Regions from separate parts of the Bilifractor sp. LCP19S3_H10 genome, predicted to be linked through region 1. Evidence: predicted binding sites of a transcription regulator. Region 1 holds the regulator's gene; the other holds the start of a gene.
The links. Region 1 encodes Rex, which represses fermentation and respiration genes when NADH is low (regulators of the CRP and FNR family bind a similar motif). Its sites were predicted from a motif close to ATTGTTAANTANTTAACAAT; they were not measured.
Positions count from the first base shown of each region.

Region 2: a site for Rex is predicted at 4,842-4,861, ahead of ACTQZS_RS04470 (butyryl-CoA:acetate CoA-transferase). Genes of this name have one in related genera too.

Region 1 covers NZ_JBQKFT010000002.1:40,275-48,515, reverse strand. The annotation lists gene ACTQZS_RS02090 (DNA translocase FtsK 4TM domain-containing protein) at 1-2,428, opposite strand, end outside; gene ACTQZS_RS02085 (undecaprenyl-diphosphate phosphatase) at 2,455-3,324, opposite strand; gene ACTQZS_RS02080 (YebC/PmpR family DNA-binding transcriptional regulator) at 3,412-4,155, opposite strand; gene ACTQZS_RS02075 (NAD(P)H-hydrate dehydratase) at 4,477-5,997, opposite strand; gene ACTQZS_RS02070 (redox-sensing transcriptional repressor Rex) at 6,163-6,804, opposite strand; gene ACTQZS_RS02065 (ABC-F family ATP-binding cassette domain-containing protein) at 6,990-8,241, shown strand, end outside.
Region 2 covers NZ_JBQKFT010000004.1:36,818-45,058, forward strand. The annotation lists gene ACTQZS_RS04455 (3-hydroxyacyl-CoA dehydrogenase NAD-binding domain-containing protein) at 105-980, opposite strand; gene ACTQZS_RS04460 (enoyl-CoA hydratase-related protein) at 1,089-1,883, opposite strand; gene ACTQZS_RS04465 (acetyl-CoA C-acetyltransferase) at 1,983-3,173, opposite strand; gene ACTQZS_RS04470 (butyryl-CoA:acetate CoA-transferase) at 3,438-4,784, opposite strand; gene ACTQZS_RS04475 (DegV family protein) at 5,239-6,105, shown strand; gene queA (tRNA preQ1(34) S-adenosylmethionine ribosyltransferase-isomerase QueA) at 6,200-7,228, opposite strand; gene ACTQZS_RS04485 (histidine phosphatase family protein) at 7,215-7,919, opposite strand; gene pheT (phenylalanine--tRNA ligase subunit beta) at 7,939-8,241, opposite strand, start outside.

The DNA.
Region 1 (8,241 bases):
CAACGATTACGATACGGAACATCTTCTTCGGCTTTTTACCGTTTTCATCCGGCGGCATCGCTTCTACCTTTTCATTGTATCCCCTCAGATCGCGCACGCCCATCTCTGCGAACTTCTGGTAGCGGTCCGTCATCTCTGAGACGGCCCAGTTCAGAGCGCCCGCAGCCTTCTTCGGGTCTGTGACGACCGGGATCAACAGATGCGGTATCCCGTTGTATACGGAAAGCTCAACGACCTTCGGATCAATCATGATGAATTTCACCTCATCCGGTCTGGATTTGTAGAGGATGCTCATGATGAAGGTGTTGATACAGACCGATTTACCGGAACCGGTGGCTCCGGCGATCAGCAGGTGCGGCATCTTCGCGATGTCGGCGATAACCGGCTTTCCGGCGATGTCCTTTCCGACACAGATCGCGAGCTTTGATTTGGCTTTCTGGAAAGCCTCGGATTCCAGAAGCTCCCGCATGCTGACTGTAGTATTTGTCTTGTTCGGGACTTCGATTCCGATCGCGGCCTTGCCGGGAATCGGGGCTTCAATCCGCACATCGGTGGCGGCCAGGTTCAGTTTGATATCGTCCTGAAGACTCAGGATCTTGCTGACCTTCACGCCCATTTGCGGGGTCAGCTCATACTGTGTGACGGTCGGGCCACAGCTGATGTGGTTGATGGTGACTTCCACGCCGAAATTATGAAGTGTCTGCTGGAGCTTTGCGGCTGTCGCCTTAAGATGCTCGTTCGAGTCGCCTCTCTGATTGGGCTTCGGAGGATTGAGCAGATCAATGGGGGGAAAAACATATTCCTCCGCGATTTCTTCCTCTTGTTCCGGGACCTGGATTTCTTCTGCGCCGCCTGCGGAGGTCCTTGCCTTACGGCCGCTCTTCTCTTGAGAGGTATTTATCGCCTCAGGTTCTGTGTGCTCTTCCGGATTTACGTGCTCCTTCAGAACTCCATTCTCTTTCGAATGGGTCTTCTGTTCTGTCTGTTCTCTTTCGTTCTCGGCAGAAGCGGTATCAACAGCCGTGCCGCGTGATGGACTGCCCGCGGCTTCATCGAAATGGTTTCCCTGACCGGCGGATGGCAGAAGAGACTCTCCTTCCGGTGCGGAGGAAGCTTCCATTCTGCCTGTTCCATTGCTGATGATGTCATCCGGAATTGCCTCAGGTGTAATCAGAAAATCATCTTCCAGGTTATCTTCGTCTTCAATAATCTCCCCGGTCTCAGGATCAAAGGAATGGTCCGGTTTATATCTGTCCTTGCTGCTGTTATTGCTGCTTTTATTGGTATTGTCATCTGTTTTACGGATGGCCTTGTTATTGGTTTTGCTGTCTCCACTGCCGGTAGTGCTGCTGTCCGGCGTCTGAGCGGTCTGCAGTTCCGAGATGATCGGCGCAAGAGATGCCGCGTCAATGGTTGTCTTTGATACGGGCGCAGATAGCTTCGCAGCGGAATCCGTATCTCTGTCAGGATGCGGAATCGTCTGAGGCTCGACACGGCGGGCCATACGGGTTGTCTCCTCGGCCGCAGCCTGTCGTTCTCTGGTCTTCATGCGAAGCGCCGCCTCCCGCTCCTTTTTCGCGATCGCCGCATCTCTTCTTTCCTGACGGATCAGCCGGCGCTCTTCTCTCTCCTGTTCACGAATGTCGCGGGTGTCATAGAGATAGTCGCTGCGGTCACGTATGAGCGAAAAAAGAGATTTCTGCGTAAGAAGAAGCGCAAAGATTATCAGCGCCAGGATCACAATGACATAGGCACCGATCATACCGAAGCCCTTTCCGAACAGCAGAACCAGTATTCCTCCGATGATTCCGCCTCCGGTGTGGTATCTGGAACACTCGCGGAAGATCTGCGCGGGTCCGGCACTCTTCTCATATCCGCTGAGGATCAGCTGCGCAAAAGCACAGATAAAGATATACAATCCTGACAGCGAGGTTACCCTTCGAGTGACATCCGGAGAAGCTGTGTTTGCCATCAGGAAAATCACCAGATAGAGAAGCAGAAAAGGAAAAATATATGCGGTGATTCCAAAAAGGCCGAATGCCAGCGATGCCAGAGCGGATCCGACCGGACCGGCGAGACCGATACAGGAAAGAAACAGAAGAATGCTGATGCCGAGAGTCAGGAGAATCCCGACGTCACGTCTGATTTCTGTTTCACGCTTTGCCTTGGCTTTCGTGGAATAACCGGATGTCCGGTATTGTGATGCGGACCCGCCGGATGTTCTTCCGGAGGAACGCCGTCTGGAGGAACCCGTTCCTGAAGTGCCCTTTCCAGAGGAACTTCTTCCGTACGCGCTCCCTCCGGAGGATCTGCCCGACGAAACGGAAGTTCTGGATGATTTCAGCTTCCCCGTCGCTGAAGTCTTCCGGACTCTGCTTTTTGCGGAAACGCCGGACGCGGTTTCCTGTCTCCCCTTACTACGTGCCAATGATTACACTCCTCTTATCATTTGTCTCAGTGCAGGTATGCAATGATGGATAATACACCTGCCGCCAGACAATAAACTGCAAAAAAACGATTTAAATTTCTGTTCAATAACCGGATTGTATAACGGAGTACCAGGTATCCGACTGCTGCAGCGACAAGTATCCCTGCGATACACGGTCCAATGCCGACGGTCTTCCCGACAGATACCGGCGACGGCCCCTCAAGAATCAGTCCGCCCAGAATCGACGGAATGCTGATCAGCATGGCATACCGGATCGTGTATTTTCTGGAAAAACCAGCGAGACTGCATCCTGCCATGATCATGCCGATTCTGGACACCCCGGGAACCGCTGATATTCCCTGGAATGCGCCGATGATTAAGGCGTCGGAATACTTCGTGCCTTTCGGTTTCTTCTTCCGGTCATCCGAGAACGAGGATACCATCAGCATCAGTGCGGTAACCATAAATCCCATGGCGGTGATCAGAAGATTCCGGGCGCCGATTTCGGCGAAACGACGAAGAATCAGGGCAATCAGAAATGTCGGAATCATGGAAACCGCCATATACACCACAAGTCTGCGGTAAGCGGATTTCAGCATCGGACGGTATTCTCCATCCTCCGGATGTCCAAAGTTTTGTACATAGGTGATCAGATTGAATATGCCGTCCCGGATGAGACCGGTGAGCGCGTTCCACAGACGGAAAAGATCATCCTTCAGAACGAGGCATACCGCTGCCAGAGTTCCGATATGCATCAGCGTCAGAAACTTCAGCGAAAGCCCGGTGCTGATTCCCATAAAACTGCCGGCCAGCACCAGATGTCCGGAGCTGCTGACAGGAAGAAAGGATGCAATACCCTGAATGCACCCCAGAATCATCGCCTGTAGAATAGACATCGTTTACTCCTTATTTGTTCAGAGTTATAAGAAACCGGTCCGAAAAAATCTGCAGGTCGGGACCGGTTTGTGATCATATCAGTTCAATTACTCCTCGTCGAGCTCTCCGTCGAGGTTAGTGTACACATTCTGAACGTCATCGCTTTCATCCAGAAGATCCAGAATCCTCTGAAGCATCTTGCGGTCATTCTCATCCGTCAGCGCGGTCTTTGTCTGCGGCAGCATGACGACATCCGCCTCAGACATGATAATGCCCTTCTTCTCAAGAGCTTCCCGAACCGCAGAGAAATCATTCGGAGCAGTCAGGATCTCATAGTAATCTTCCTCTTCATTGAAATCTTCCGCGCCGCAGTCAAGAGCGAGCATCATAAGATCATCTGCGGAACCATCATAATCCTCTTTGCTGACAATGATCTGTCCCTTCTCATCAAACATAAAGGAAACACATCCGGGTGTTCCGACATTTCCGTTTCCCTTTGAAAATGCGCTTCTGACATCTGCTGCCGTGCGGTTCTTATTGTCTGTAAGTGTCTGGACAATTACGGCAACTCCGCCGGGACCGTAGCCTTCATAGGTGATGTGCTCATAGTTGTCCGCGTTCGCGGCACCTGCAGCCTTTTCAATACCGCGCTTAATGGTATCGTTCGGCATGTTGTTGGCCTTGGCTTTTGCGATTACATCACGAAGCTTGCTGTTGTTGTCCGGATCCGGTCCGCCCTCTTTCACGGCAATCACGATTTCACGGCCGATGATGGTAAAAATCTTACCCTTAGCCGCGTCGTTCTTCTCCTTCTTGTGCTTGATGTTCGCAAACTTTGAATGTCCTGACATAAAATTTCACTCCTCATTAAATTGTAAATAGTATATGAATTCAGCGCCGGATACGGTAACCGGCCATACTGTATACAACACCACAAGCTGTATACAAAGTCCGGCGGTTTTCATAACTCGCGCTAATTTTAACATTACTTTAAAAATATATCACTGAATGGATGGATCGTCAACCGGCTGCAAAGAGAGTCAAGGCGGCTGCAAAGAGAGTCAAATCGGCTCAAAGCAGATACAAAGAGAGTCAAAGCAGCAAAGAAGCAGAAAATTTCAGAGCTCTGTCTCCCTTTGAGGTGACAGCGGAAAAGGCGCGGCGCCGGTTCATCAGAGAAATTCGTGGATGAATTCGAGAATGTTTCCGGCAGTCGCGGAGGCCTCTGAATATTTCTCGGATGCCCGCTCTCCGCATTTTCCGTGAATGTAGACTCCGAGTGCGGCAGCGACACCGGTATAATCTCCGTGCTGCGCGGTCAGACCGGCAATGATTCCGGTCAGGACATCTCCGCTCCCGGCTGTGGAAAGTGCGCTGTTGCCGGACCGGTTCAGGAAGCAGCTGCCATTCGGGAGCGCTGTGATGGTTGCGGCGTCCTTCAGAACCACCGTATTGCGGACCTCCTCGGCAGCATGCCTTGCGATGCTGACGGCAGATGACTTGATATCCGAAGGTGCGATGCCGGTCAGACGGCTCATTTCACCAACGTGTGGTGTGAAAACGGAGGGAAAGCGGATTTCCCGAAGGAGGTCGCTGTGCGCCGCGATGAGATTCAGCGCGTCAGCGTCAAAAACTGCAGGTATTTTTCTTTCCTGATTCAGACGAAGGAATTCCCGCATAAGAGAAAGCGCCGTATCGCCGGTTCCAAGTCCGGGACCGATCAGTACAGTATCCGCCCATTTCATATCCGCTGCAAGCTGTGGAAAGTCTTTTGCACCATCCCGGTATGTGGAAATGAGAGCTTCCGGGAACATTGCGCAGATCGGAGTGCGGTTATTTTCTTCTGTAAAGATTTTCACCATTCCGACACCGGTCAGAAGTGCGGCCTTTGCGGAAAGATATGCCGCCCCGCAGATATTCCGTGATCCGGCGATGACGAGGATCTTCCGGAAGGTTCCCTTGTTTCCGGATTCATCACGCTTCGGGAGATAATCAAGATCACTGTGTTCGATGGTATACAGCTGGCAGGCTTTTGTGATCTTTCTGGAAAGCGGAATGCCGATTTGCTTTACCTTGACCTTTCCGGCACAGGCTGCTCCGGGATAGATGTAGAGCCCGGCCTTTCCGGTTGTGAAGGTGACGGTGAGATCCGCCCGGACAGCCGTCCCCATGATCATGCCGGAGTCGGTGTTGACACCGGACGGCATATCGACAGCGGCGACAGGAAGCTCGGAATGATTGATCCGGTCAATGAGTTCGGCATAGATTCCGGTGATGTCACGCTTGAGTCCGATTCCAAAGAGAGCGTCTATGATAAGAGAATAATCCTCCGGATGGAAATCCGCCAGCTCCTCGCCAGGCGTCCTGCGTGCGCGGATGACCGGAATCGGAAAACCCTCGATGATGTGAAGCTGCTGTTTCAGCTGTTCGCTGAATTTTTCCTCCGGTCCGGCAAGAAAAACCGTGCAGCTGTATCCTTCCTCGCAGAGAATGCGGGCAACGGCGACTCCGTCTCCGCCGTTGTTTCCCGTTCCGCAGACGACGAGGACCCGATCCATATCATACTGCCGTTTTTCAATTTCTGATGCACAGGCAAGTGCCGCCCGCTCCATGAGGACCATGGAAGGCATCCCCGCCGCGACAGCGCTTCGGTCTGCGTCCTGATGCTGCCTTGCACTCAAGATCAGTTTCATTCTGTATCCTCCCTTTCTGCTGAAGGACAGCGCAATTCATGAGATCCAATAACCGTTCTCTTCTCTGCCCCAATTTATGTGATCCGATAATGTTTCTCTTTTCTGTTCCAAAAAGAGCCCCCATCTACGCGAGGGGCTCTTGTATCGTCTTGTATCGGCAGGTGTCTACTTCTCTTCGAGTGTCTTGAGGTTGTAGGACAGCCGCATCAGACTTTCGGACAGATGAACATTCTGAACAGCCACATTCTTCGGCACCACAAGGTTCAGATCGGTGTGCGCAAAATTCCAGATGGCGTGAATGCCGTTCTCGATCAACATCTTGCTCACCTCAATGGCATACTCCTTCGGAAGCGTCAGCGTCGCGATTTCGACATCATTCTCCCGGAGAAAGGCCGGAATCTCTTCCGTCATACGGATTGGAACACCGCGGATGACCTTGCCCTTCAATTCGGGATTATTGTCGAAGAGCCCGATGATACGGAAACTGTTCTTCTCAAAGTTCGTGTAATTCGCGAGAGCCTGTCCCAGATGCCCGACACCGATAATAATAATATTGTGTATGCGGTCCAGTCCGAGAATTTTGGCAATCTCCTCCCGAAGATACTGCACATTATAACCGTAGCCCTGCTGCCCGAAACCGCCGAAATTATTCAGATCCTGCCGGATCTGAGAGGCGGTCACCTTCATCTGCTGACTGAGTTCACCGGAAGAAATCCGCTCAACGCCGGCCTCCTGCAGTTCACCGAGATACCGGTAATAACGGGGCAGCCTCTTGATAACGGCTTTCGAAATCTCTTTCTGACTCATATAAGAAAACCTCCTTGAAGCTACTACCATTATATGTAATTGTCTAATTTTTGTCAAAGTATTTCTCTTTTTCCTGCCGCCCTTGCTTTGTCGGTTTTTTTCGGTATAATTGGAAGGTAAATGCTCCGCCAGAGAGGCGGCGGGGCGCAAACAGGAAAAGCTACGAATGTGTGAGGTGGACAGATATGATTCTCTCCTGTCAGAATATCAGCAAGACATTTGGATCAGAGGAAATCCTGAAGGATATTTCCTTTCATATTGAAGAAAGGGACAAGGCCGCTCTGATCGGTGTGAACGGAGCGGGCAAATCGACGCTGCTCCGGATCATTACCGGGGCTCTCAGCCCGGACACCGGAGAAGTCACCGTCACGCACGGCAAGACCATGGGATATCTGGCACAGTACCAGGACATGGAATCAGACGAGACGATCTACCAGGAGGTCCGGAAGGCAAAGCAGGACATCCTTGATATGGAGCAGCGCCTGCGGGAGATGGAGCGCCGGATGGACACGGTCACGGGCGAAGAGGCCGTTTCGCTGATGAATCGCTATACAGAGCTGATGCATGAGTTTGAGCTTCAGAACGGATATGCGGCGGAGAGCGAGATCACAGGCGTCCTGAAGGGACTCGGATTTGAGGAAAAAGATTTTGACCGCCGTCTGGGCTCCCTCTCCGGCGGTCAGAAGACACGGGTCGTTCTGGGAAAGCTCCTGCTGACAAAGCCGGATATCCTGCTTCTCGATGAGCCGACCAACCACCTGGATCTCTCCTCCATCGAGTGGCTGGAGAATTTTCTTATCAATTATCCGGGAACTGTGCTCATCGTCTCTCATGACCGGTATTTCCTGAACCGCATCGTCACGCGGGTTATCGAGATCGAAAACGGAAGATCCATGAGCTTCGAGGGAAACTACAACGAATACAGCCGGAAGAAATCGATCGTGCGCAAGGCACAGTACAACGCGTGGGCGAAGCAGCAGGCTGAAATCCGTCATCAGGAAGCGGTCATCACGAAGCTGAAACAGTTTAACCGGGAGAAGTCCATCAAGCGCGCGGAATCCAGAGAAAAAATGCTCGATAAAATGGAGGTACTGGAAAAACCGCAGGAAGTCAGCGCGGATATGCGCATTGAGCTGAAGCCGAGGACGGAAAGCGGCAAGGATGTGCTCACTGTGACCGGTCTGTCCAAGTCTTTTCCGGGGCTCCTTCTCTTCCGGAATCAGTCCTTTGAGATCAAGCGTGGAGAACGGGTCGCAATCATCGGTGACAACGGAACCGGAAAGTCCACGATTCTGAAGATGATCAACGGCCTTCTGACACCGGATGAGGGAAAAATCGCACTCGGTTCCAAGGTCCATATCGGGTATTACGATCAGGAGCAGCAGCTGCTTGACCCGGAGAAGACGATTTTTCAGCAGATCGCAGACGACTACCCCT
Region 2 (8,241 bases), on a different contig from region 1:
ACCGGAGCCGGACGTCTTTTCGAAGGTGTCCTGAAAGGACACGCGTTTATCCGGCAAACGAACGCAGTGGTCCGCTGCCGGAAAATGTATGCTTTATGATTTGATTACTTCTTGTCGGTCGGAACCTTTCCGCCATTGGAGTAATCATAGAATCCAATTCCGGTCTTGACTCCGAGCTGTTTGCCGCGAACCATCTTGCGAAGGAGCGGGCATGCGCGGTACTTGGAATCACCGGTCTCTTTGTAAATGACATCCATGATGGCAAGTACAATATCAAGTCCGATATAATCTCCCAGCTCAAGCGGTCCCATCGGATGGTTGCATCCGAGCTTCATAGCGGTATCAATGCCTTCAATATCAGAAACGCCTGCAGCGTATACACAGATTCCTTCATTGATCATCGGCACAAGGATACGGTTTACAACGAATCCGGCTGCCTCATTAACCTCTACCGGAGTCTTGCCGAGCTTAACCGCAATCTCCTTGACCCGGGCAACGGTCTCAGCAGGAGTGTTGATTCCGGCAATAACCTCTACCAGCTTCATAACCGGAGCCGGATTGAAGAAATGCATTCCGATGACCGGTTTTGCAAGTCCGGATCCGATCTCTGTGATAGACAGAGAAGAGGTGTTGGACGCGTAGATGCAGTTCGGGTTCTTTACGACGTTCTCCTGAAGATCCTTGAAGCAGTTTTTCTTGATTTCCATATTCTCAAGAGCCGCCTCTACGATCAGATCAGCATCTGTGCAGATTGTGTTCAGTCCGGTTTCGATCTTGCCAAGGATTCCATCAACAGTTGCCTGGTCAATCTTTCCCCGCGCCACTCTCTTATCGAGGCCCTTCTTGATCTTCGCGAAGCCGCCGTCAGCGAACTCCTGCTTGATATCACAGAGATAAACCTTCTCCACTTCATCGCACTGTGCAAATGCCTGTGCAATACCGGAACCCATTGTGCCGGCGCCAATAATACCAACTTTCATTGCTGTACCTCCTGCATAGATTATTCTATAGTGATGGAAACAGTATCTGGTGTCCGGCTTACGGAACGCGAAAAAACCGGTGCCGGACACCTGTACTGTATTATACGATTACTTGTTCTGGAATGCCACGTGTTTTACCTTCTTCGGATCATCCTTTTTGCGGAGGAAATTTGCCATTCCCTCCTTCTGATCCTCGGAATTGAAGCAGGAACCGAAGAGCTTCTCCTCGATCACAAGTGCATCATCGATATTCTCCTGAAGGCCCTCGTTGACCGCTTTCTTGCATGCTCTTACCGCGATCGGCGCGTTGCCCGCGATAATGGAAGCAATTTTTTTCACCGTTGGCATCAGCTCTTCCTGCGGCACCACCTGGTTGACAAGACCAATGCGGAACGCCTCATCCGCCTTGATATTTCTTGCGGTGTAGATCAGCTGCTTTGCCATTCCCGGTCCTACCAGACGAGCAAGTCTCTGTGTGCCTCCAAAGCCCGGCGTAATTCCAAGGCCGGCTTCCGGCTGTCCGAATACGGCATTCTCAGAGCAGATGCGGAAATCACAGCTCATTGCGATCTCGTTGCCGCCGCCCAGAGCAAATCCGTTAACCGCGGCAATGACAGGAATCGGGAGCGTCTCAATTTTGCGGAACAGGTCATTTCCCTTCTTGCCGAAAGCCTCTCCCTCGGCAGCTGTCAGGGTGCTCATCTCTCCGATATCCGCACCGGCTACGAAGGATTTATCGCCGGCACCGGTGATGATGAGGCAACGGATGGTATCAAGATCAATGCCCTCAATCACCTTCTCCAGATCGTCAAGAACTTCGCTGTTTAATGCATTCAGAGCCTTCGGGCGGTCAATAGTGGCAATTGCTACCGCGCCTTCGGTTTCATATGTAACATATGCCATGATAGAAACCCTTTCTTATCCAATATGATTCAGGAGCCGGAAACGGCTCTCCCTGTGCAGGGAAAAACAGCTCCGTTTCAGCTCCTGATAAGTTTCCGTTTACTCCTCGTATCTCTCTACCGCGGTAGCGCAGCCCATGCCGCCGCCGATGCAAAGAGTTGCAAGACCTTTGTTCGCTTTTCTCTTCTGCATCTCATAGAGCAGGGTAACAAGGATTCTTGTTCCGGAGCATCCTACCGGATGTCCAAGAGCGATTGCTCCTCCGTTTACATTCAGCTTCTCCGGATCAAATCCGAGTTCCTTGGCAACTGCGAGAGACTGTGTAGCAAATGCCTCATTTGCCTCGTACAGATCGAAGTCCGCAACGGTCATTCCGGTCTTCTTCAGCAGATTTCTGGTAGCTACGATCGGTCCTACGCCCATGATAGCCGGATCAACGCCGCCGAGCGCGCCTGCGATCCAGGAAGCCATCGGCTTTACACCGAGCTCTTTTGCCTTGGATTCTGTCATTACTACAACTGCTGCCGCACCGTCATTAATTCCGGAAGCATTACCCGCGGTTACAATTCCGTCCTTCTTGAAAGCGGGGCGAAGCTTTGCAAGTCCTTCTGCTGTTGTTCCCGGGCGCGGTCCCTCATCGGTATCAACGATGGTAACCTTGCCCTTACGTCCCTTTACCTCTACCGGAACGATCTCATCCTTGAACTTGCCCTCTTCAATTGCCTTGCAGGCTTTCTGCTGAGATTTTGCGGAGAACTCGTCGAGCTCTTCTCTGGTCAGGCCGTATTTCTCGGCAACATTCTCAGCTGTGATTCCCATATGATAATTGTTGAATGCATCGGTAAGAGCGTCATGCGTCATGGAATCAATCAGTGCTCCATCGCCCATTCTGTATCCATAACGTCCGTTCTGCAGAAGGTACGGAGCTTTGGACATGCTCTCCATGCCGCCTGCAACAACGATTTCCGCCTCTCCCGCACGGATCATGTCTGCTGCCATGTTGACAGCCGCAAGTCCGGAACCGCAGAGAATATTAAGAGTCATTGCCGGAACCTCAACCGGAATTCCCGCATTTACAGATGCCTGACGGGCAACGTTCTGTCCCTGTCCTGCCTGAAGTACACATCCCATGTATACCATGTCTACCTTATCCGCCGGTACTCCGGAGCGCTTCAGAGCCTCTTTGATAACAATTGTTCCGAGATCAGCAACCGGAACTGTGCTAAGTTCTCCACCCATCTTACCGATCGCAGTACGGCAGGCGCCAGCAATAACAATTTTCTCAGCCATATTAAAGCCTCCTTAAAAAATAAATATTATAGTACGTGAAATATGTATATCCTCATGAATCACCGTCAGGAAAAAGCCGGAACGCTGTACCGCGTCTTCTGATTCAGACCGCCGGAACAATGCTCGTTTATTTCTTAACGATGTAATCATCATACCCCTATTCCGCCTTTTTGTCAAATATTTATCAATCTTTATTTTGGAAAAAACTTGCTAAATTTGGATCGCAATCTTGTATAGTTTTTTCCTTGACATCGCCGCCGCATGTCATCTCTTATTGGACCGTCTCCAGATGTTCATTTTCTCCGCCTCACGGATCAGTTCATCCCGTACCTTCGGATGCGCGATATTGATCAGCTGTTCCGCTCTCTGCCACATGGAGAGCCCCTTCAGGCAGACCTTTCCATACTCGGTCACGATATACATCGTGTTCGCGCGGGTATCTGTAACCACGCTTCCCGGGGTCAGCGTCGGACGGATCCGGCTCTTGATCTCCCCGGTCTTTTTGTCCTTGTACGCGGACGACAGGCAGATAAAGCTCTTTCCGCCCCTGGATTTATACGCTCCAAGTACAAAGTCGAGCTGTCCGCCGGCTCCCGAAATATTTTTGATCCCTGCGCTCTCGGCGTTAACCTGTCCGTAGAGATCAATGTCCACAGCGTTATTAATAGAGATAAAATTGTCAATCGCGCCGATGGTATCGATGTCGTTGACATATCCGACAGAGGCAGCCATACATTCCGGATTTCCGTCGAGATAATCGTACATCCTTCGGGTGCCGGCGCCGAAAGCATACACCTGAAGCCCCCGGTCAATGTTCTTCTTTGACCCGTTAATTTTGCCCGCCTCTGCCATATCCACGAAGGAATCCACATACATCTCCGTGTGAATACCCAGATCCTTCAGGTCACTTTCCGCAATCATTTTGCCGATCGCGTTCGGCATTCCGCCGATCCCCAGCTGCAGGCAGGCGCCGTCCGAGATTTCCGGAACCACAAGCTCCGCGACCGCCTTATCCACATCACTGGCCTCTCCGCCTGCCGGCACCTCGTCAATCGCAGGATCATCTCCCTCAACGATCATATCGATCTGGTCAATGTGCACGTAATTATCCCGGGTTCCGAGACATACCGGCATGTTTTTGTTCACCTCTGCGATTACGATATCTGCCGTCTCCACAACAGCGCTCATCTGACTCGCGCAGGGACCGAAATTGAAGTAGCCGTGTTTGTCCATCGGCGATACCTGAAAAATTGCCACATTCAACGGCATCGTGCTCTCTCTGTAGAGGCGCGGCAGCTCAGAATAACGAAGCGGCGTATAAAAGCAGAACCCTTTGGATACCGAATGTCTCTCCACCGGATTCATATGCCAGCTGTTCCAGATAAAATGTTCCGCCGGATTTTCAATTCCGAAGATAGCCGGAGCATGGCAGAGAACGCCGCCGCGGATGTTCACGTCATGAAGCTCAGGCATTCTCTTCGCCAGGGCTTTATCGACAGCAACATTTGTTCCTACACACCATCCGTAATCAACCCAGTCGCCGCTTTTAATTACCGAAGCTGCCTTCTCGGCGGTTACCAGTTTCTCCTTGTACTTTTCATCGTAATTCATCAGCCCATTCCTCCTCTTCCAGACGCCTTTCTGTTTCCATTTTCAGGGACCGCGCTTTATGATATTTTTTTAACAACCTATCTGTATTTTACCATTTTTGTGACAAATGTAAATTATTTTTCTGCTATTTTCTTTTCCCGCTATTGTCTTTCTGTTTCTTCGCCTCCTCCATTTTCCGTTTACATCCGGTTCTGTATATAATTTCGCATTGGTTACCAATCACAGTTAGAAAAGACAGTTTTTTCACATTATCCGCCGCACCTCAAGGGCAGTCTTCATGGAACAACCCTGCCGAAGCACCACAAACGGAACAATTTTCCAACAACTGTCTGACCGGAACAGCAAGAACAGCGAAAATTCCTGCTTTGCACTGTTCATTTCTTTCGAAAAAGGATATACTGAGTTTAAGCGTCTGCAACAACCCAAATTCATGGCGCTGGACAGGAGAATATATATGAGAGAGATTCTCATATCAACAGAAAGCGGATCGGATCTTCCGGAATCGCTTGTGCAAAAATATCAGATTCATGTCGTTCCAATGCATGTCATTATGAACGGCGAGTCATTTGACGATGGTCATTTTCCGATTGACCGCGTATTTGACTATTTTGACGAAACCGGAAGAATTCCGACAACATCTGCGGTAAACGAGGGTGAATACATCGACTTTTTCCACAGGCTGCAGGAAGAACATCCCGGATGTGTGATTTATCACTTTGCTTACTCTGCCGCCGCATCAAGCACATATGACCACGCCCGGCTTGCCATTGATGACGAGGGTTTTCAGGATGTCTATCTGATTGATACAAAGTCTGTATCCGGAGGCTGTACCGCTTACATATCGGAAGCATACCGTCTGATCCGGGAACGCGGGGAACAGATCACGGATTACAGTGCCTTCGCGGATGAACTCCGCTCTATCTCAGATCATATCGAGTGCCAGTTTATCCCGGCGACACTCGCATATCTGCGGGCCGGCGGAAGAGTATCCAATGCCTCATACATTGCCGCCAACATCCTCAATCTGAAACCGCTGATCGAGATTGACAGCACCGGTCACCTGATCGCAACCAGGAAATACCGGGGTTCCATGCGCAAGATTGTCGATAAGTTCTATCGGGATTTTCTCAGCCGTTATGACTGCCGCAAGGATACCCTGTATCTGATGTATGGAAAGGGACTGGCTCAGGATGTTTTGGATCGTATGAAGGAAATCGCTGTCGAGAACGGATTTCAAAATACTGAATACGTCATGACCGGCTGCACCATTTCCTGCCACGGCGGAAAAGGTGCCATGGGCATCGCTGCGGTCACTGTATAAGCTCGGGCGGCTGTTCTGCATAAGCAGAACAGCCGCCCTTAATCGTGTTTACGGCCACAGGTGGCCGCAAACCGCAAATAATGAGATTTTGCTGTTATTCTATAAGCATCGCATCCCCGAAGCTGAAGAAGCGATATTTTTCCTGCACAGCGATGCGGTACGCATTCATAATATTATCCTTACCCGCAAACGCGGACACCAGCATGATCAGTGTGGATTCCGGGAGGTGAAAATTCGTGATCAGTCCGTCCATAATCTTGAACTGATAGCCCGGATAGATAAAAATGCTGGTCCAGGCGCTGCCCGGCTGAAGGATTCCATTCTCATCTGTCGCGGATTCCAGTGTGCGGCAGCTGGTTGTGCCCACACAGATCACCCGGCCTCCTGCTGCCTTCGTATCATTGATGATTTTTGCCTGATCCGGCTCTACAATATACATCTCGGAATGCATCTGATGCTTCGTGACGTCCTCTACCTTTACCGGACGGAAGGTGCCGAGTCCGACATGAAGCGTCACATGCGCAATCTTCACGCCCTTGTCCCGGATCTGCTGAAGCAGTTCCTTTGTAAAATGAAGTCCTGCCGTCGGCGCTGCTGCCGATCCGTCATTCTTCGCGTAGACGGTATTATATCTGGTGCGGTCCTTCAGCTTGTGCTTGATGTACGGCGGAAGAGGCATCTCTCCGAGCTTGTCCAGAATTTCCTCGAAAATTCCCTCATAATGAAACTGAATAAACCGGTTTCCATCTTCTGTCACATCAACGACGGTGCCTGTCAGGATTCCCTCGTGTCCGAAAACAAGTTCCGTTCCAACCTTGCACTTCCTTCCGGGCTTCACCAGCGTCTCCCATATGTTATCCTTCTTCCGTGTCAGAAGCAGAACCTCGATCACCGCGCCAGTATCCTTCTTGGTCCCGTAAAGACGGGCAGGAATCACCTTTGTATCATTGATGACCAGACAGTCCTTATCTGTCAGATGGTCTATCACCTGCGTGAAGTGTTCGTGCCGCACCTCTCCGGTCTCTCTGTTCAGGCACATCAGTCTGGAGGAACTTCTGTCCTCCAGCGGGTCCTGGGCAATCAGTTCCTGCGGCAGGTCGTAATAGAAATCACTTGTTTTCATCGGCATGTTTCTTTTTCTCCTTCTGATCACCGGCATCTGACGGATGCTTGTAAAAACTGTGATAGTATTTTTTCGGATAAAATACCTGATCCGATGCCTCCAGCCTTCCCACTCCGTTTTCCACGTCAATAATGCTGACGGAGCAGTTCATCGGCACACCTCCGTGCCAGAAATCCTCTTTGTTATCGTATACATTGTTCAGAAAAGCACGGACGGCGCAGCCATGTGAGGATACCAATACGGTTTTGTCCTGCAGATCGGGGTTGTGAATCAGCTCCTCATAAAAATTGTGCGTTCTCTCCAGGACATCCTGAATCCGTTCCCCTCCCTCCGGCGGAATATAATGAAGCGGATCCTCCTGAAACCGGATATACTCATCCAGCGGAATCTGCATTCTCTCCGGATGATCCGCATCGCAGCACAATCCTTCCCAGACTCCGAATCCGATTTCCTCAATTCTCGGTTCCAGAATCACCGGAACCTTGCGGTCCGCGAGAATAATTTCAGCCGTATGACGGGCACGAACCAGAGGACTTGTGTAGCAGATATCAAATTTCACTTCCCGAAGTGCTTCCGCCGTCATCTCCGCGAGCAATACTCCCTCGCTGTCCAAATCACTGCCCTTTTGCCCCTGCAGTCGTCTTTCTTTGTTCCAGGATGTTTCGCCATGCCGGATTGCGTATATTTTCACCTTTACCTCTCCTCTTACATTACTGCCGGAGTTCGATGCCGAGACCTGACAGTCCGTTCAGAATCTTCTTCATTGATGCCGCGATATCCGACTCCTCCAGCGTCTTTTCTCTGGAACGGAATGTCAGCGAATAAGCCATGGATTTATGTCCTGCCTCAACCTGTTCTCCCTCATAGATATCGAACAGCTTCAGATCCTCCAGGATTTTTCCGCCCCTCTGGCGGATCATTTTTTCTATAACAGCGGCTTCAATTTCCTTCGGAACCACCATGGAAATATCACGGGTTACCGCAGGGAATTTCGCGATTCCCTCGAACTTGCG